Regions from separate parts of the Paenibacillus sp. TC-CSREp1 genome, predicted to be linked through region 3. Evidence: riboswitches for the same ligand, from Rfam matches in the RefSeq annotation. Region 3 holds a riboswitch; each other region holds the start of a gene.

Region 1 (4,868 bases), on a different contig from region 3:
ATTGGAAAGGAAGTTGGGTGCAAGTGATAGACGTTAGACAATTACACAAATCTTATGGAAAAAATGATGTACTGAAGGGAATTGACGTAACCATCGCCAAAGGTGAGGTTGTTGTGGTAATCGGTCCTTCCGGTTCAGGGAAAAGTACGTTTCTGCGCTGTCTGAACCTGCTGGAGCAGCCAACCTCAGGCCAGATTGAATTTGAGGGTGTATCGATTACTGACCCCAAGCACAATATCAACGCAACTCGTGAAAAGATGGGCATGGTGTTCCAGCATTTTAATCTGTTCCCACATAAAACGGTGCTGCAAAACATCACGATTGCTCCGATTAAGGTGAAGAAACAATCGACGGAGGAGGCCAACAAAATCGCCGAGGATCTTCTAAAGACGGTCGGTTTGGCTGACAAAAAAGATGTGTATCCCAATCAGCTGTCTGGTGGACAAAAGCAGCGGATTGCAATTGCAAGAGCACTGGCTATGCAGCCGCATGTAATGCTGTTTGATGAGCCTACATCAGCTCTGGACCCTGAGATGGTTGGAGAGGTGCTGGAAGTTATGAAACGACTGGCCGAAGGTGGCATGACGATGGTGATTGTTACACATGAGATGGGCTTTGCGCGTGAGGTGGGTGACCGCATCCTGTTCATGGACGGTGGAGTTATTGTTGAAGAAGGTACACCTGATGAGGTGTTTGGCGCTCCCAAGCATCCACGGACACGTGATTTTCTTGCAAAAGTTCTCTAATTGATTTTTATATTCCATTAGAATCAAAGCGTTATCGACCTGATGTGTCGGTAACGCTTTTTTTTAATTTTCGATCAAGAAATGTAACCTTTCTGTTACCTGATTGCTAATGATAATACCTGGGGAATGGATCTGAAATAGTGATTTTTTTATGAAAAAGCAGACTGGATCAGGCTGGTGAATCGCAAAATGGTAACATTTACTACAGCTCATGGTTACAAAATTGTGATATATTGAATGCGGCCGAAATTTCCGGAGAGGAAATGCGGGGGATGTAACAATGCAATTGTCCTGTCATATGGACAGCACACTGCTAGGGGTGAATTAGGAATACATAATGCATCAGCATGTTCAGTACAGCCTATAGGGTGGGTTCCTCCATCCGAATCCGACAACTAACTTCGCAGGCATAATGAGGAGGAAGACCATGTTTAACCACAAACGTATATCAAAAGCAGCCATCGCACTACTGACATCCGTACTATTGATTCAAGCTGTTCCCGCTCACGCAGAATCTGTACATGTTGCTAAAGAGGGAGATACGTTCTTTACGTTATCGAAGCAGTATGGCGTTTCCACAGACAAATTAATGAATGCCAATAAAAATATTTCACCGTATAACATCTATGGTGGTTTGAAAATTACGATTCCGGGCCAGGAAGAAGCAGCGGCGGCACCAGCAAAGATGAAAGCTCAAGCAAATACGGTTAAAGCTGCCAGTCTGGATGTGAATGCCGAGAATAAAGTTGTACAAGCCTGGGGTAAAACCTTTGATTACAGCAAAACCATCAATGTGAAGGCTACAGCATACTCCGCGGATGCTTCTGAAAATGGAGGATGGGGCGCTGTCGATTATTTCGGCAATCCGCTGGAGCTTGGAACCATTGCGGTAGATCCGAAGGTCATTCCTTTTGGCACGAAAGTGCTTGTAACGGGCCATTCACATCCGGGGCTGCCGAAGCAAGCCTTCGTAGCTACGGCACTCGATGCAGGGAGTGCGATTAAAGGCAATCGCATTGATATTTTCATTCCGGGCAGCAAGCAGTTTGTAAATACATTTGGTTTCCAGGATGTTGAGCTTTACGTTTTAAAGTAGTTGCTTGATTAATGGACTTGATTCTGGATGTATCCATGATTAAAAGCTAATAAAATTGAATAACAAACAGATACAGGGTGTTCTTGGGTATTATCATGATGTGTTGTCATGTTAACGCCAAGGAACACCCTGTTTATTGCAGTCAGCTATATTTACTGCTTTTCCTTGGATAGCTTCAGCATTTCATCCAAAGTAACGAGATCATATCCTCGATTCCGCAGTTCCTCAATCACTTCAGGCAATGCTTCAACGGTACCATTCAGATTGGACCCTGTGCCTCCACCGGCATGCTGCAGTACAATGGAGCCGGGTTTGACCGCAGAAAGAATGTTATATTTCACTTTCTCTTTCGGAAGGCCCTTCCAATCCAGAGAATCAACATTCCAGTTAACGATGCTGTAACGCTGCTTTCGAGCCCAGCGAAGCTGTTCCTCATTAATATCACCATATGGGGGGCGAATCATTTTCGGCGTGTATCCGGTCAGACGCTGGATAATGTCTCCAGTACGTAAAATTTGCTTGCGAAAAGCGGTCATGGATAACTTGCTGAATTCAGGATGATTATAGCTGTGATTGCCTATAACATGCCCTTCCTTCACCATACGTTTTACCAGATCTGGATGTTTCTCGGCCCGGCTGCCTACAACAAAAAATGTTGCGCGCACCTTGTATTTTTTTAATACATCCAGCACCTGACCGGTAAATCGCGGATCGGGAACATCATCAAAAGTAAGCGCAACCTGCTTGGTGGAAGGACCGTTTGTTTTAAAGGTGTCCGCATATTTCTGCCGCAGTTGTCCCAAGGTCAGCTGCTCTTCTCCGGTATCTGAAGTGGATGCAGGGGTATGAGACCTTTCCTCAGCGCCTTCTGGGGACACATAAGCATGAGCGGGAGAAAGCGGCAAAGCTCCTAAGCTGATAACCGTAATAAACACAATCATAATGAGGCGTAAACGCATATGTAAAGGCCTCCTTTTTTCAAAAATGACGTTCTTTATGGTATGCCCTGTGATAGTGACTTTTATGCGTGTGTGAGAAGTCTCATTGCACAGTAGACGTCTAGAAAGTCATAATTCTACCATATATCACATATAGAGAAGGACAGGTGGAGTGAGATGAGTACATATGATCTGAAATCCATTCGATTAGAGGTTATTGAAGCCGGAGTGGATAAAGTATTTCTGGTTACTGGCGGGAAAGCTCATATTGGGGCTGTATCGACCTTCTATGTGGACCAGGAGCGCGTTAGCGGTACGACAGTGCATATCCCTGGTCATAAGGAGCAGGAGCTATGTGAGCGGCTTGCCCGAAAGGCAGCTCTTCAATTAAAGGTAACCGTTACGGTAATTATGGGCATTCATTTTGACAGCATCACACGCATGCAAATCGACGAAATCGTGCACACTGCAGAGAGGCTTATGGACGAACATTTGAGCAGGATGCCAGAGCAAACGCAGCTATCTGAGGAGTCGCAGGAAGAGCGGCCGAACTAAAAACGAATATAAACAGGATGTAGAAATTGCTTCTGGTAATCAGGCTTTCATCTTGTTTTAATTTTTTTGTGCTAAAATTGAAACGAGTTACAGAATGCTGCGTATGTATCTATATATACGATGAACTATCACTAGGAGGAATAACCTAATGTCCATTTTCAAAAGATTACGTGACCTGACCATGTCCAATATTAACGCGATTATCGACAAAGCTGAAGATCCAATCAAGATGACCGATCAATATATCCGTGACATGCAAGAAGATCTGGAGGATGCCGAGAAAGCAGTAGCCGCTCAGATTGCCATTGAGAAAAAGTTCAAGCAGCTGTATGAAGAGCAGGAAGCTCTCGTAAAAAAACGTGAAGAGCAGGCCCACACAGCAGCTCGTGCACAGAATATGGATCTGGCGCGCCGGGCATTGGAAGAGAAAAAAGCAGCTGAAGAAAAAATGGTGGAGTACAAAGCCAGCTACGATCAAAACAAAGCTTCTGCTGACAATCTTCGCGGCAAACTGGATGAGATGCGTAAACAGCTGACACAAATGAAAAACAAACGCGAAACGTTGGTTGCTCGTTACAATGCGGCGAAGGCTCAAACCGAGATCAACAAAGCGCTGAACGGATTCAGCTCTGACACAGCAAGTGCAGGCATGAAACGTATGGAAGAGAAAATGATGCAAATGGAAGCTCAAGCGGAAGCCAGCAACGAGATGTCTTCCAAAGGCAAATCACTGGATGAAGAGTTCGAAAAGCTGGGCAAGGATGCCGCAGTTGAAGACGAACTTGCTGCTCTGATGAAGCAGTACGAGAATAAAAACTAAACACCTTGGCAGTCAGCAGGGTTAATCAGCGGAGGAGAACAAAGTTTCTCCTTCGCTTTTAAATGCGAATCATGTTGATAAGTGGAGGCTGTGTAAATGGATTTAAACATTTTGGCGATGCTGGTCTGGACTGCTTCAGGTTCGGTTTTGCTGTTTTTGCTGATGTACGTGGATTCACTGTTTACAAAATATAAAGATTTTGCTGAGGTAAAGGCTGGCAACATGGCGGTCACCACCCGGATGGTTATGAAGCTGTTCGCACAAGGGTATGTGCTTGCAACATCCATCTCTACGGCTGGGCATCTTGGGGAAGCACTTCTCGTTTCTGTAGTTTCCTTTGTTATTTTGTTGGTTCTGGAAAGTATTGTTCATTTCGTCATTCGCAGGTGGGCTGCTTTGGATCTGGATACAGGGATTCAGCAGGGCAAAACGGGATATGGACTTTTCTCAGGCGCTTTACATATCGTGGGCGCACTGATTATTGCAGCTTGTCTATAAGATAAGGAACAGGAGTAATTGGCATGAGTGTATGGAAACGTATTAAAGGAATACTAGCTAAACCTGAACCGCCTAAGGCAGAGAAAACGATGCTTCAGCTCGGACCTGGCGATATCTGTGAAGTGTCCCTCATTACGTACGAAGTTGTTGGCAGGGTGCAGAATCGGGCACGCAATGCCGTCGTGCTTACGCTGCAGGATGGCAGTTCATTCCGG
Region 2 (4,868 bases), on a different contig from region 3:
GGCGGTATAACGTATCCGCCATAGCAGACTCATGCACATACTGCCCTTCTGCAGGAACGCGAAGCTGCTCATATAGGTTCATGCTCTTTTTCAGATAGTTCGGATCTCCATCCAGATGCAGCACCTTGCCGGGCATTTCAAAATATGCCGGTTCCTGCTGCGCAGCCCATTCTTGCATCAGACCTTCCCGATTACGCTCCGCCTGCTCCATCCGGTGCTGCTGAAGCCGCGAGAGTGTCTGATGGGCTTTAATATGTGCCTGCCTTGTCTTTGCAGTCTGTGGTTCATAGGGAACCTGTATCAAATCATCCACCGGGGAGTCTGCCATCAGCCGGAACTCAGTCCCTTTAATGACCGCAGCATCCGCCTGAAGTCCCTCTACCCGAAAAGTCACATCACCACCGTATGACTTCCGAACGACCAAGTCTCCGATATTCATCAACATTATCACCTCTACCCCATCGTATGGGCAGAGACCCGGATTGGTTCATTCGAATTTACAGGTCGCCGCGAACTCCAGCATCCCACATGACGGTGCTAAGGGTCGCATACTCCTGCAAGCTTAATGTTTCTCCGCGCCGGGAAGGCTGAATGCCTGCCTGTTCAAGGAGCTGATCTGCCTGCTCCCTGTTCTCCTTCGTGAAGAAGCGTGCTTTCAGATTGTTAGAGATCGTTTTCCTGCGCTGGGCAAAAGAAGCCTGTACGACCTCGAAATAGTGCTTCTCGCTCGGAACCTGTACTGGCGGCTGCTCACGCACCTTCAGCTTGATTACCGCCGACTCTACATTCGGCTGAGGAATAAATACAGTAGGCGGAACCACACAAACCAGTTCCGGCATACTGTAATACTGCACGGCAATGCTAAGGCTGCCGTAATCCTTGGAGCCTGGCGCAGCTGCCATTCGTTCGGCCACTTCCTTCTGAATCATGACCACAATGCTGTCCACCGGCAGCTTCTCCTCCAGCAGCTTCATCATAATCGGGGTCGTTACATAATAAGGCAGGTTGGCAACAACGCTAACCTTATCCACTGAAGCAAAGTCAGTAGCAAACAGCTCGGCCAGATCCAGCTTGAGTACATCTCCGTGATGAACCCGTACATTCGGATAAGGCTCCATCACCTCTCCGAGAATCGGGAGCAGACGCTGGTCAATCTCTACCGCGGTAACCGGACCTGCCACGCGAGCCAGACGCTCTGTGAGCGCACCGATGCCCGGTCCGATCTCCAGCGCACCTTTGGATTCGTCAAGATCGGCTGCGCCGACGATTTTGTTCAATATATTTTGATCAATCAGAAAGTTCTGACCCAGACTTTTTTTGAAGGAGAATCCATGCTTTTGAATAATCTCCTTGGTGCGTTTCGGTGTAGCTATCTCAATGGTTTGATCCATGTCCTTCATAAGTTCACAATCCTTCACGTTCAATTTGCGCCAGTGCAGCGGAGAATTCTTCTCTGGTAATCTGAAATACACTCAATCGTTTGTGGAACTGCTTGCCGTTACAGTATCCAATCCCGAGCAGGTTGCCCATCTCCATCCGGCGTGCAGCAGCCCGTGGGTGTACAATCAGACCTGCTTCGATCAGATCCTCCCAGTCAATAAGAGGAGGTGCACCCTCATATGAGGTATGTACACGTGCCAGTGCATGACGAATGGCTTCTGGAGAAGCATTCTCTACCCCGATATCGCCTTTGCGCGTTGCATCTGCCTCTGGAATAAATGCATGCTTGCAGCCAGGAATTTTATTCGCAATAATTTTGCGGATTCGCTCTCCGGCATGATCGGGATCGGTCAGGATAATCACACCTCGTCTCTCCTGAGCAAGTGCGATTCGCTTCAGCACACGCTGATTAATTGCAGAACCTCCTGTTTCAATGGTGTCCGCCTCAACCGCCCGCCGAATGGCTACCGTATCGTCCCGGCCCTCCACCACAATCACTTCTTTTATCATGTTCCTTTTCTTCCTTTCTAACGCAAAAAGAAGAGGAATATCCTCTTCTCTGCCAAACGGCGGAGGAGACTGAATTCAGACCCCTCCGCCGCATATTCCGCATGAATCATTCATGCAACTATTTTATAGCATTCCCATATCAAAGTAAAACGATTTTAGTTCGCTTCCGGCTTCACCGGTCCAATCACGTAGACCGTTTTGCCTTTTTTACGTCCGAAATTCAGGGCATGCTTCACACTGTCGTAGTAAACGTCAATTTTATTGCCTTTAATCGCACCGCCTGTATCTTCCGCACGACGGAAGCCAAGGCCCTCGATGTATACCCACCAGCCAATAGGAATGACTTTAGGATCAACCGCGATGGTGCGCCCTTCTGTTACACGAGTACCAGAAGCCGTTTTCGTACCAATACCTGGCTCTTCGGCAGAGTAGGCAGTCATGGATACATTTTTTAACACCTTGGAATATTTAAAAGAAGTCCCGGCGACCGTAATCACCTTGCTGCCCGAGGCAGATGTTTTCGTCGAGTTCGCTGTTGTTGCTTTTTTGCTTGAGGTTTTGGCCGATACCAGTTGAACCTCAGGTGCTTTCACTACTGGTTTGGCTTTTGTACCTACCGCGATGACCTTATCTACACGATTAGTCGCGATCGTTTTGCCTACCATTTTTTTGGAGACGAGTTCCCCATCTTGAAATACCTTTTCGATATGCTGCACCAGTGTGCCTTCTTTACCGTTTACAACAACACGGTTATCCCCTTTGAACAAACTAGGATCTGCCGTTTTTACAACCTTGTACGCAATCGGGTGCTTCACATCCACAGTATGCTTTGTTACACGCACTACCCGAATCTTCATATCCGCTTTAATTGCGGTTCCAAGCGCTGGGTACACTTTATCATGATTTGCAACTTCAATACCTGATTGCTGAATTACATCTTGTACCGATGAATCGGTTGTATACAGAGTCTTGGTGTCTCCGTCTGCCGTAATTTTTACTGGAACGGCCCGCTCGATAACGATTCGGTCTCCATCTGCAATGGCCCCGTTCATGGGCATGGATACCTTGTCGTGAGGGCTGACTGTGATTGACTGCTCCTCCAACATTTCGTGAAGCATTCCTGTACGAGTCTCTACCACTTGAGCTTTGCCGTCAATAACCAGCGAAATTTGCTTCCCGGCCTGACCGTAAACGACTAACAAGATCATGATTGCAAGCGCAATTGAGAATATCGCGATCAGTGCCATTTGACGCAAGTTCTCATGCTTCCACCGCAACGCGAAAGACTTACTGGATGATCGTGACTCATGGGTCTCTTCTGGTTGGAATGTGCCCACTTCTCCGTCCTCCTTCATAGCCTCGCCGTCTAAAGTAATGCATGATGTATGTGACGCGACTATACCAAATTTTCCTACAGAACACAGATCAGAGGTAATGACCGGTTCTGCACCATGAACCCCTCTTCGCAACATGATGCCATCTTCGGAAAGCTTGCCGTAAGATGACGTTATTTCTTTTATTCAAAACAAAAAAAGCCAAAGAAAGAGTGTTAAGAGACTCTTTCGTGGCTTCCGAATGATTTGAATATCGGAAATTCATGCACGAGGTTGCCTCTCTTTTTCCGCTTGCGAGGTTAGCTGTCGGGTTCGGGCGAAAGAGAGCCGCCCTATCTTAGGTCACCCGCTCATGGCGGACGCCCTTGAATTCACCCCGAGACCCAAAGAAGAAATCAAATACGGCTTCGCAGATTCATTCGCTGCTTTTGGGTCAGCGAACGATGCGCATCGGCTGCAATCACCGATGTTTAAGCCCTATTGGTTCCCCCGCTCTCCGATAACGGAGACTCAGCGAGATTGATTCATGAAAGTATTGTTGTCTTATCGGAAAGTGTCCCTTTGTTCATCCCCCGAACATCTGTCCAATTTTCCGCACAACAATTCACTGAAAAGATGATATCCTGTTTTGATGCATGTTGTAAAGCATGGATCAAGTACGTTTTTCTAAATATTTGGTTAAAATATTGTAATATTCTTCAATTATTCGAATCAAAGAGCAGATTACCTCTCTATAACTCCCTTTTTCACCTGATTTACTCGATTTCTTATTGAATCCCAAATCGTTCCATGGCATTTTTGGTTGTTATTGCAGCAATTTCCTCGACCGAAATGCCTTTAATTTCCGCAGCTGCCTCGGCAACCAGACGTACATGCGCTGTTTCGTTTCGTTTTCCACGATAAGGATGGGGTGTAAGATATGGGGAGTCGGTTTCCAGGAAAAATCGATCCATCGGAACCTTCGCAAGCACCTCTTTGGGCTGCTTCGCATTTTTGAAAGTGACCGGTCCGCCGAAGGATAAGTGGAACCCTAAATCCAGACACATTTTTGCTGTTTCCCAGCTGCCTGAAAACGAATGCATGACTCCGCCAACTTCACCAGCCTTTTCTTCACGCAAAATACGAACAATATCCTCATGAGCATCGCGATTATGAATAACAATAGGCATATTCAACTCACGTGCTAATGCAATTTGTTGTCGTAATACGCGGTGCTGTACGTCCTTTGGTGAAGTGTCCCAATGATAATCCAAACCGATCTCGCCAATGGCTACCACCTTTTCATGTTTGCACAATGATGCAATCCATTCCAGATCACCCTCCTGCATCGTAATTGCATCCACCGGATGCCATCCCACCGCCGCATAGATAAAATCGTACGTTTCCGCCAGCTTCATCGTTGTCGGGATCGTCTCCCGATTGAAGCCAACATTGATCATACGTGTGACGCCTGCATCTACAGCCCGCTGGATCATGTCCTCCCGGTCTTCGTCGAATTGTGGCGCATCGAGGTGTGTATGTGTGTCGAATAACATGCTGTTTATTTCTCCCTTCCTGTCGATATAAAAATCCAGATTATTTCTG
Region 3 (4,868 bases):
GGGCTGGTTTCTCGTCCGTCAGCATATGTTTATTGCTGCACTTCTATTTATCTATCAGCTCATATGGGGGTACTTTATTTACCGGCTGATTCAATCAGCAGTAGTTCCTCTCCTGCTGCGTTATCCTACAGATGATGCGGGCGAACTGAGCACACTTTTGTTCAAAATGGAAAGTCAGCTAAGCCTGTCCGGCCCTGAGGTTCAGCGCTATCTGTGGATCCTGGGCGGTATGCTGCTGCTTCGCATGCTGATCAGCCCGCTCTTCCAGGCTGGCCTGCTCTATTCCCTGCAGCATTTTAATGCATCAGAAGAGCGAATTCCTTTTGTCCGTGGCATCAAACAGTTATGGAAACCGATGCTGCTCCTGCACGCTGTACGTACGTTGCTGTTATTTCTTCCGGCATACTGGCTCATACCGAAGCTGTATTCCATATTAATGGACAGCTTTCATTCTCTTCATTTACTTCTGCCAGCCCTTCCTTATGCAGTTGGGTGGATCATATATGGCTGCATTGTACATCATACGATGCTCTATATGCAGTTTGGCGCTTCGGCTCCGGAAGGGGAGGGTGGTATTCATGGAACGTTCAAGGGCTTATGGGTTGCTGTACGCCGCGCCTTAACGATTATCGGGATTGCACTGATGCTGGGACTCATTCATCTACTCATCTTTGGTGCATTCACATCGGCGTCATGGTTCCTGACTGGTCTTACCGGGCTGATCCTTCAGCAGTCTTATCCACTTGCCCGCAGCCTGCTCAGCTTATGGAAAGTATGTACCCACTTCCGCGTATGGCAGTCCACATTTTCCAAGGATGAACGATAAACCGTTTACAAAATGAAAAATTGTTACCATCTCATGTTAAACTACTCATGCTTTATTGCGTATAAATACGCAAACCTCGACCTTTCCCCGTCAAAGGTCGAGGTTTTTTTTGCTAATTTTACTGCTAAACGTTGCCAAAGCCCCACTCCTCTGGTACAATAAGCGCAGTGAGTTTTTAGTAACAACTTTGTAATCTTTAAATCCTTATTTGTAACAACTTAAAATTAAATCCTTAAAATTAAATTATCGTTCGTTTTTTCAGGTGCATAACTAGCATAGCCAAATTCCTGGCACCTGGGAAGCGGGGGAACCAGTTATGGGTGAATTGATCTTGATACAGAGGGATCATAGGGGACCTTCAACCGAATCCTTAAGCTAACCTCGCAGGCGTTGGAAGGGGTATATCACTTGTTTAAGAAGAAATTGACCGCAGCAGTACTTAGCCTCACATTTGCATTATCACTTGGTGCAGGCAGCGCATTTGCAGATTCTAAGATGGATAAAGTTATTGATTCAGCAATGGGAACTACATACAAAAGCGGAGGCACAACGCTTGACGGTTTTGACTGCTCCGGATTTACACGGTATGTATTCGACAAATTAGGTATTGATTTGGCTCGTCAATCCAGCTCTCAATATGACATGGGTGATTCCGTATCCCGCATGGAGATGAGACCTGGTGATCTGGTATTCTTCAACACAACAGGTAAAGGCGTATCTCACGTAGGAATTTTCGTCGGTAGTGGAAAATTTGCACATTCTTCTTCTTCTAAAGGTGTAACCATCAGCTCCTTAAGTGAAGATTACTGGGCTAACCGTTACATTGGCGCTAAACGGATTATGAGCACGGACGCATATGAGTCACTGGTCCTCGAATAGGGACAAGCTGTAATCTACATGATGCTGGAACCATGAACTATACTGGAACGAAATACGAAGCAACCAATCGAACCGCCCGGTACATTCTCCGCAGGAATGTATCCGGCGGTTTTTTTGTGCTTTCTGATCCTGTGTGATCGCTGATGCAGCAACTCATGCCTGAGCTCCTGAACCAACACATTCACTTTATTTCGTTTGTCCGTGCCCTTATGATGTTTTTACCCATCCCGTTATAATATAAACGGAATGAGTCCGACTTTTGTTTCACTTTTTTTGGTCTGAACAGAGAGTCTTGTCAAATGAATCGCTCTTTTGTAGAGTGAACAGAGAATGAGTAACAACGAAAGGAGTGTGCATTGTTATATGAATGGAACCCCTGTGGCGTACCATGTCGTGCCAATGGAGGAAACACACGCAGAACTTATATGTGGATGGCAGTATGATCCACCTTACAATATTTATAGCTGGCTTCCCTGGGAGCAGATGAAAGCATTGGAAGTCGAATTTGGAGATGCACAGCTTCGCCAAGAGCAGTATGCTATCGTCCTGGATCAACAGGAGCAGGTCTGTGGATTTGCCCAATTTTTCCCTCTCCAGGGCGTAACACGTATTGGCCTCGGCATGCATCCAGAGAAGTGCGGTCAAGGTCTAGGGACTGCGTTTGTTGCTGCAATCGTGCAGGAAGCTATACGCCGGAATCCGTCCAATGAGATCGATCTTGAAGTACTAACCTGGAACAATCGTGCCATCCGTGTTTATCAGAAGAGCGGCTTTGTCATCCATGATACATATGAACGTCAAACACCAAGCGGGCTAAAGCCCTTTCATTGCATGGTATATGAGGGTCCGAGAACGTAAATGAATAACTAAAATCGTTTCAATTTATCTCTCTTTTGTGATTCGTTCAAAAAATTACCACAAAATGCTATGATGTATCGACAGCTTCCGTTATAATGATAGGGATAGTTTGGGTTAGATGATCTTACATTCTGGAGGGGACATAAGGGATGCACAAATGGATCATGAGCGGGGTATTTTTTGCAGCATGTGCTTTAGCTATTGTTTTAATGTTTACGCTTCCAGGTAAAGAGGAAGTGGCTCAAGAAGCCAAGCCAACCATGCCTGAAGTCACTATGGACGCTGGACAGGCCGAGACACTGGTGAAAGCCAACTGTATTTCCTGTCATGGTGACCAGCTTCAAGGTGGCGTAGGCCCGGCTCTTGCAAACATTGGCAGTAAAGACGATGTAGAGAAAATCTATTCTACGATTGTCAAAGGTAAGGGCGGCATGCCTTCGTTTAAAGGAAAACTACAGGACGAGGAAATTGCCCACATCGCAATGTGGCTCGCAGAGAAAAAGTAAACCCGTCCTTCATACGGGTAACCCAAAGGCCCTCATTTCCCAACCGGGAGACAAGGGCCTTTGGGCTGTTTGCTCTGAACATCTTCCCGCAGACCGATGCTGCGGCAGCTTATTCTGTTCTCATTTTCTCAAAAGCTTCATTGTATTGCTCTGCTTCTTTAATATCGACCGATGTAATGCCGCCTTCATCCCATGAAGTCAGACGCAGCGTAACGGTTGTATAATCAATGGTGATAAAAGGATGATGATTGAATGCTTCCGAGATCGCTGCGACCTCGTCTACAAATGCAATCCCTTTCATATAGTTAGAGAACACAAATTTACGGACAATCCACCGTCCCTCTTCCAGTTCCCAGCCTTCCAGCCTTCCCAGATGAGCTTCGACTTCCTCTTGCGAAAAAACCATGCGTTATCTTCCTCCCCATATGATGAGACATCGCGGATTTGCATCCGCATGACCATCGACACCTTTTCTGCTGCTGATGCAGCCCTAAAGGCAGGCTCCGCCCTGCGAAAGCCTTTTTTCATGAGTATCATCTTATCACGTCAAAGCGTCAAAATCCATAGAACAGACGGCTCAGAGCCTTGAAGCACAAGGCATGTTGTAGATCCGTTACGATATTCAGATCAAAGGTACAAACGTCAGCTCTTCTTCTCCAATCAAAATATGAATCCGGTGCTGGTCCTTATCATAAATCACGACACCGCTCCCTACCGGAATAACTGACTCTTCACCGAGCGCATAGAATAGATCTTCGGCCAGTGCCTCATCCACCTCCAGCTGCTCTGGTTCCCCCAGCCTGCCCCACTCTTCTGCATCCATCTCGAAGAAAACATAGCGATCCGGTATACGTCCGATGGCCGATGTTAAATCTGTCAATATTCCTTCATAATCACGTCCATGCTTTACGCCCATTGACTTTTCACTCCTACTGGCTCCCGAAGGTGCGGATTTGATCTTATTATACCTGAAAATAACCCTTAAAAAAAAAGCCCATTTGGTCGATAAATACTATACATGACCGTTTCAATCGTTTTGGCTGCCCTGAGGGGCGTCAGACATGCAGCGGATTGCGGCGTTTGCGTTCGTCCGGAAGCCCGAATTCAGCCGCTTGAAAGGATTCAATTTTATCTCATGGATGAGGTGTATGATGGAAATTTCAACGATTATCGGACTAGTTTTGGGTTTGGTCTCCCTTGTACTTGGTATGTTCCTAAAAGGAGCACCCCTGATCAACCTGGTTAATAACCCTGCTGCTTACGTTATTATCTTCGTTGGTACAGCAGGAACCATCTTTATGGCGTTCCCTATGTCTGAGGTTAAGAAGATCCCGAAGCTTTTCGGTATCCTTTTCAAAAAGCAACAACTGATTGATCGCGTCTCTTTGATTGGCACATTTATGGATTGGGCTTCCACCACCCGTCGTGAAGGCTTGCTTGCACTGGAATCAAAAGTAGAAGAGATCGATGATCAGTTCCTTCGCAGCGGTATGCGTATGATCATTGATGGTAACGACCAGGAATTCGTCAGTGATGTACTGATGGAAGATATTCATGCAACGGAAGAAAGGCACCGCGGCGGTGCACTGATCTTCGCCCAGGCGGGGATGTATGCACCAACACTAGGGGTTCTCGGGGCCGTTGTTGGTCTTATTGCCGCACTGGCCGACCTGAGTGACATGGAGAAGCTCTCTCATGCAATCGCGGCTGCCTTTATCGCAACCCTTCTCGGTATCTTTAGTGGTTATGTATTGTGGCACCCGATGTCCAACAAGCTGAAGCGGATGTCCAAGAAAGAG
Region 4 (4,868 bases), on a different contig from region 3:
GGCGATGCGCCAAGTGTCTTTGTGATCGATTGCGGTATATATGCCTTTGATGGCCATACCTTCAAGACGAACCAGACTGGGATGCAGCTGGCAGCGCATGAACGATTCAAGATCCTCGGCTGTACGGATGGTTCCTTCCTTGATATGTGTATCCATGCCGAAGAAATGGGAGAACCCTCCAACCTGAACAGAAGGATCAAGCAGCTTCACGTAATCTAGCAGCTTATTGCCACGGTTCACGATCTTTCGCCTCCAGTGCTTGTTTGTGTTATTTTATCTTACATAAAATACTCTTTTCTAAATCTTATGTGCTTAAATCCGAATTATATGATATATATATTCACATAATTATCCGTGTTTTGTCAATGGTTTGTATTGAAAAAAGCTTAAATTTCCTTCTTTATTATTATATATGTTATATAATATGACAATAAATTTGTTCTCCTTTAGAAATAATATTTGAAAATACGATGCTGCAAGAAATTCATTCTGGTTCCACTGCGGCCTTGGCATTTTTTCGGAATCAGATTCAGGATATGCGCACATTTGGGGAAATATGACTGATTTTTGGCGTGTTTAAATAAATGCTTTACATTTAGATAACATTCCGGTATAATCAATTCTGTTGCCGATAATTTACGACATGCGGTCGTGGTGGAATGGCAGACACGCTATCTTGAGGGGGTAGTGGGCGTACGCCCGTGGAGGTTCGAGTCCTCTCGACCGCATCATATGAAGTGTTATTGAAGGAAGCTTCCCTGTACGGGAGGCTTCTTTTTTTGTCTTTTGATCCTGCATAAATAACAGCTGAAAGGCGACAACGGGCGGAGATAAGTTTCATTAGCTGCGTAAAAAAGCCACCCTGTAAACCGAGCAGAACCGAGGCTCTGTGGTTTGGGGCAGCTTTTTTCAAAGTGTAGAAACGGGTGTTATTTATTTCAATAATTTCTGAATATCCTCTACAATTTTATCAGGTGTAGTCTGGGGAGCATAACGCTTCACAACGTTCCCTTCCTGATCGACAAGGAATTTGGTGAAGTTCCATTTGATGGCCTTGGAGCCGAGCAGACCTGGTGCTTCCTTAGTAATATGCTGGAATAGCGGGTGAGCACTGGCACCGTTAACGTCAATCTTCTCAAACATAGGGAAGCTTACGCCATAGTTCATCTGACAGAACTCAGCGATGTCATCAGAGGAACCCTTCTCCTGGGCAAACTGGTTGCTGGGAAATCCAAGGACCTCGAAAGGAGCATCCTGAAATTGATCCTGCAGCTCCTGCAGGCCCTTGAATTGAGGAGTTAGGCCGCACTGGCTTGCGGTATTTACAATTAACAACACTTTGCCGCGATATTGGGACATTTCAATCTCTTGTCCGCGAAGGGTGTTTACTTTGTAATCATAGACTGACATGGGGATCGCCTCCATCATATTATGTTGATAAGTTTATTATATTTTATACAATTAAATAATGCAAAATCAATTTACGGAGGACACTATTATCCTTATCGGCTCACCTTATTCATAGAAGGAATGCAATTCGCTTGATCAATTTTTTGTGCGGGCGAGAATTAGACAGCTTGGAAGAGTTGGATAGCGTATAAGCTCATTGTAAGCGTTATTATTGAAGTTTATTGCCGGAATTCTGACGATTCGGTGATCTGCCCGGACTTTACATGATCATGGCACGGGTGTATGATTCAAAGCGTAATTTGAATTTTAATTATATTGTACCTGAAAAACGAAACAGACGATGATATCGATCGGTCTTACATGCAAGATTTACGAACGATGTTTCAATCGCTGAGTTTCCATTCATCGTGGGTGGAAAACGGGGGAACCAACAGGATGGGCTGTATTACAGCAGCAGACATCCATGGGGTGAATTTTCCGGTGACAGCCGGAAATAGGGCGACTCTCGCGCCCGAATCCGTCAGCTAACCTCGTAAGCGTTAAAGGGAGAGGCAACAAACCGCACGCTGGTTCATGGCGTTTTCGCCATGGATTATTTAAGAAGCGTTTCGGAGGCCTTGGTCCCCACGCTTCTTTTTTGTTGTCTTTTCACGCCAAGGGAGGAACGAATGATGGATACAGAGATGATTTTAGTAACCGCACCAAATGAAGCTGGACGTAAATTTGTGAAGCTGCTAATGTACAAAAAAATGCCTTTTGCCGTTCTGACAAACAGTGCGGGTGAGGAGCGCAAGCTCCGCCGGATCGGAGTAGAGCATGTGATTCGTATGAATACAGCAGCAGCTCAAAAATGGTTTTTGCCGCAGACGAGCGTAGGCAACGTATTTATTTTTGAAAACAGTCTGAACCTGACTTGCCGTTACCTGCAGATTGTTCGCTCCTGGACATCCAAGTCTCTATGCGTGATAACGGAGCAAAGTCATCCAAAAGGCATTTATCGGGGCATGGGTGCGGACAAAATTGTGTATTCGTTAAATGGAGAAGTTGGATTCTTGCTTAATAGTTGCAATAAACTCGAAGCTGAAGCAAGCAGCTTATGATTGATCCTGTGTAAGGTGCCTGTTATAATTACAGGTATGGACTAACGGAATCCGAGGAGACTCATGCTTGTCGTGAGTCTTCTTTTTTATGGATACAGCATGCGCGCCCGGGATCGTCATTGAGTGGCGTACAAGGAGGAATTGGCTTGCCGGATATTGCCGGGTTGAAGTGGTTGTTTTTTGATGTAGGGGATACGCTGGTGGATGAATGGGAGCCTGTTGACGATATTATCGGGCAGTTTGTGCGTGAGGCGAATGCTTACGACTATCCTGTGAAAATTGAGGATGTACGGGAGCTGTTTGCACAATGTTACCAGAACTACGAACAATGGCCTATGAAGGTAGCCATACGGACATACATTCAGGATGAAGGTCACCGCAAACTGATTCAGGAGAAGCTGAAATTCCACAAAGAGCTGGAGCGGCCATTTCCTTCTGCAGCCAAGGTGCTCAAGCAGCTGTCGCAGCACTATCACATAGGCATTATTGCGAATCAGAGCCCGGGGACTGAAATGCGGCTGGAGAGTTATGGACTTCGAAAATATGTTCATGTACTGGCCTGCTCGGCAGAAGAAGGAGTGTCCAAGCCCGACCCGGAATTGTATGCGGTTGCCCTGAAACAGGCTGGTTGTGCCCCGGAGGAAGCGGTGATGATTGGAGATCGGATTGACAATGATATCGTTCCCGCTCGTAGTCTGGGCCTGCATACCATTCGTATTCTCCAGGGATATGGAAGGTTTCAGCCAGTGCAGTCAGAGCATGAGCGTGCAGACTGGACGGTTAAATCATTGGATGAACTGTTGCCGCTGCTCATACCTGATAACGATGCATCTTAGTTCATATGAGCATTAGGTTACATCAGGTCGAGTTAGAGGTTATATGCAGCTGGGCTGTATAACAAATGAAAGACTTAAAAAGGCTGATTCGCGTTGGTAATCGTACCAGACGGCGAGTCAGCCTTTTTTTATATTACGGGATTTTTGAAAGTTGAGATTATTCTGTCATCGGAGTGCAACTGTAAACGTCCTTAGTTCAGCTTATATATAAGTTAGAACAGCATAATAGTCTGGATAATCAGGTACACGTTCAGCACTACGATGATCGCAGCGATAATCCAGGAAACGACCTTGAGCCAGAGTTTATTAACAAACGGGCCCATGCTTTTTTTGTCACTCGTGAACATCACCAGCGGGATAACGGCAAAAGGCAGCTGCAGGGACAGTATAACCTGGCTCAGAATCAGCAGTTCCTCTGTTCCGCGTTCGCCCGCAATGGCGGTTACAATGACGGCCGGAATGATTGCGATCAGCCGTGTGACGAGACGACGCAGCCAGGCCGGAATACGAATATTCAGAAACCCCTCCATGACGATCTGTCCAGCAAGCGTACCTGTGAGGGTAGAGTTCTGACCTGATGCGAGCAAAGCGACGCCAAACAGGATGCTGGCAATGGTGGTGCCGAGCAGCGGAGTCAGCAGATGATATGCATCTGAAATCTCGGCAACCTGGGTCATGCCTGCGCTGTGGAATACTGCCGCCGATACAATCAGGATGGCTGCATTAATGAACAGGGCCAGCGTCAGTGCGATGGTTGAATCCATCGTGGTGTATCGAATCGCTTCTCTTTTCCCCTGAGCTGTCTGCTCGATCTGACGTGTCTGTACGATGGAAGAATGCAGATACAGGTTATGCGGCATGACCGTCGCACCAATGATGCCGATGGCAATGTAGAGCATAGCCGGGTTCTGCAAAAGCTCACTGCTGGGTACGAATCCGTGCAGTACACCGCCCATGTCCGGTTTCGCCAGAAAGAGGTCGATCCCGAAACAGAGCGCAATGGTGGCCATCAGCACGATGACAAGGGTCTCCAGTGCGCGGAAGCCTTTATTTTGCAGGACAAGAATGATCAGCACATCAACAGCGGTAATAATCACCCCATACAGCATGGGGATATTAAACAGTAGTTTCAGGGCAATTGCCGAGCCTATGACCTCAGCCAGATCGGTTGCTGCAATAGCGAGCTCACACAGAATCCATAACATCATAACTACAGGGAAGCTGAAGCGTTCACGGCAAGCCTGAGCGAGATCCCGTCCAGTAACAATCCCGAGCTTGCCTGCAAGAGATTGCAGGACTACAGCCATCATATTGGATATAAGGATAACGGATAACAAGGTATAACCGAACTGGGAGCCGCCTGCGATGTCCGTAGCCCAGTTGCCCGGGTCCATGTAGCCAACAGCGACGAGATAACCCGGACCGACAAAGGCGAGAAATTTTTTCCACCAGACTGCATTTTTGGGAACTTTCATGGAGCTGTGCGCTTCACCTAGTGACGGAGCAACTGCTGCTGTTGCAT

The links. Region 3 has a riboswitch for cyclic di-AMP ahead of ACQSGY_RS28820 (C40 family peptidase). Riboswitches for the same ligand answer to the same signal wherever they lie in the genome.
Region 1: another riboswitch for cyclic di-AMP. It lies ahead of ACQSGY_RS08025 (3D domain-containing protein); the one in region 3 lies ahead of ACQSGY_RS28820 (C40 family peptidase).
Region 2: another riboswitch for cyclic di-AMP. It lies ahead of ACQSGY_RS27320 (ubiquitin-like domain-containing protein); the one in region 3 lies ahead of ACQSGY_RS28820 (C40 family peptidase).
Region 4: another riboswitch for cyclic di-AMP. It lies ahead of ACQSGY_RS25710 (hypothetical protein); the one in region 3 lies ahead of ACQSGY_RS28820 (C40 family peptidase).

Annotation. Positions count from the first base shown of each region.
Region 1 covers NZ_JBNOKM010000004.1:312,415-317,282, reverse strand. Annotated here, with positions in the region: gene ACQSGY_RS08035 (ABC transporter substrate-binding protein/permease) at 1-37, shown strand, start outside; gene ACQSGY_RS08030 (amino acid ABC transporter ATP-binding protein) at 24-746, shown strand; cyclic di-AMP (ydaO/yuaA leader) riboswitch at 978-1,171, shown strand; gene ACQSGY_RS08025 (3D domain-containing protein) at 1,174-1,842, shown strand; gene ACQSGY_RS08020 (polysaccharide deacetylase family protein) at 1,995-2,801, opposite strand; gene ACQSGY_RS08015 (hypothetical protein) at 2,958-3,335, shown strand; gene ACQSGY_RS08010 (PspA/IM30 family protein) at 3,484-4,155, shown strand; gene ACQSGY_RS08005 (DUF350 domain-containing protein) at 4,252-4,653, shown strand; gene ACQSGY_RS08000 (DUF4178 domain-containing protein) at 4,677-4,868, shown strand, end outside.
Region 2 covers NZ_JBNOKM010000026.1:12,871-17,738, reverse strand. Annotated here, with positions in the region: gene yabG (sporulation peptidase YabG) at 1-439, opposite strand, end outside; gene rsmA (16S rRNA (adenine(1518)-N(6)/adenine(1519)-N(6))-dimethyltransferase RsmA) at 498-1,400, opposite strand; gene rnmV (ribonuclease M5) at 1,405-1,950, opposite strand; gene ACQSGY_RS27320 (ubiquitin-like domain-containing protein) at 2,106-3,287, opposite strand; cyclic di-AMP (ydaO/yuaA leader) riboswitch at 3,557-3,810, opposite strand; gene ACQSGY_RS27315 (TatD family hydrolase) at 4,052-4,819, opposite strand.
Region 3 covers NZ_JBNOKM010000031.1:16,261-21,128, reverse strand. Annotated here, with positions in the region: gene ACQSGY_RS28825 (hypothetical protein) at 1-826, shown strand, start outside; cyclic di-AMP (ydaO/yuaA leader) riboswitch at 1,094-1,231, shown strand; gene ACQSGY_RS28820 (C40 family peptidase) at 1,235-1,705, shown strand; gene ACQSGY_RS28815 (GNAT family N-acetyltransferase) at 2,069-2,563, shown strand; gene ACQSGY_RS28810 (c-type cytochrome) at 2,713-3,069, shown strand; gene ACQSGY_RS28805 (4a-hydroxytetrahydrobiopterin dehydratase) at 3,179-3,475, opposite strand; gene ACQSGY_RS28800 (hypothetical protein) at 3,692-3,985, opposite strand; gene motA (flagellar motor stator protein MotA) at 4,221-4,868, shown strand, end outside.
Region 4 covers NZ_JBNOKM010000021.1:15,195-20,062, forward strand. Annotated here, with positions in the region: gene ACQSGY_RS25695 (urease accessory protein UreF) at 1-240, opposite strand, end outside; tRNA gene ACQSGY_RS25700 (tRNA-Leu) at 646-728, shown strand; gene ACQSGY_RS25705 (glutathione peroxidase) at 934-1,410, opposite strand; cyclic di-AMP (ydaO/yuaA leader) riboswitch at 1,789-1,964, shown strand; gene ACQSGY_RS25710 (hypothetical protein) at 2,079-2,510, shown strand; gene ACQSGY_RS25715 (HAD family hydrolase) at 2,630-3,346, shown strand; gene ACQSGY_RS25720 (Nramp family divalent metal transporter) at 3,559-4,868, opposite strand, start outside.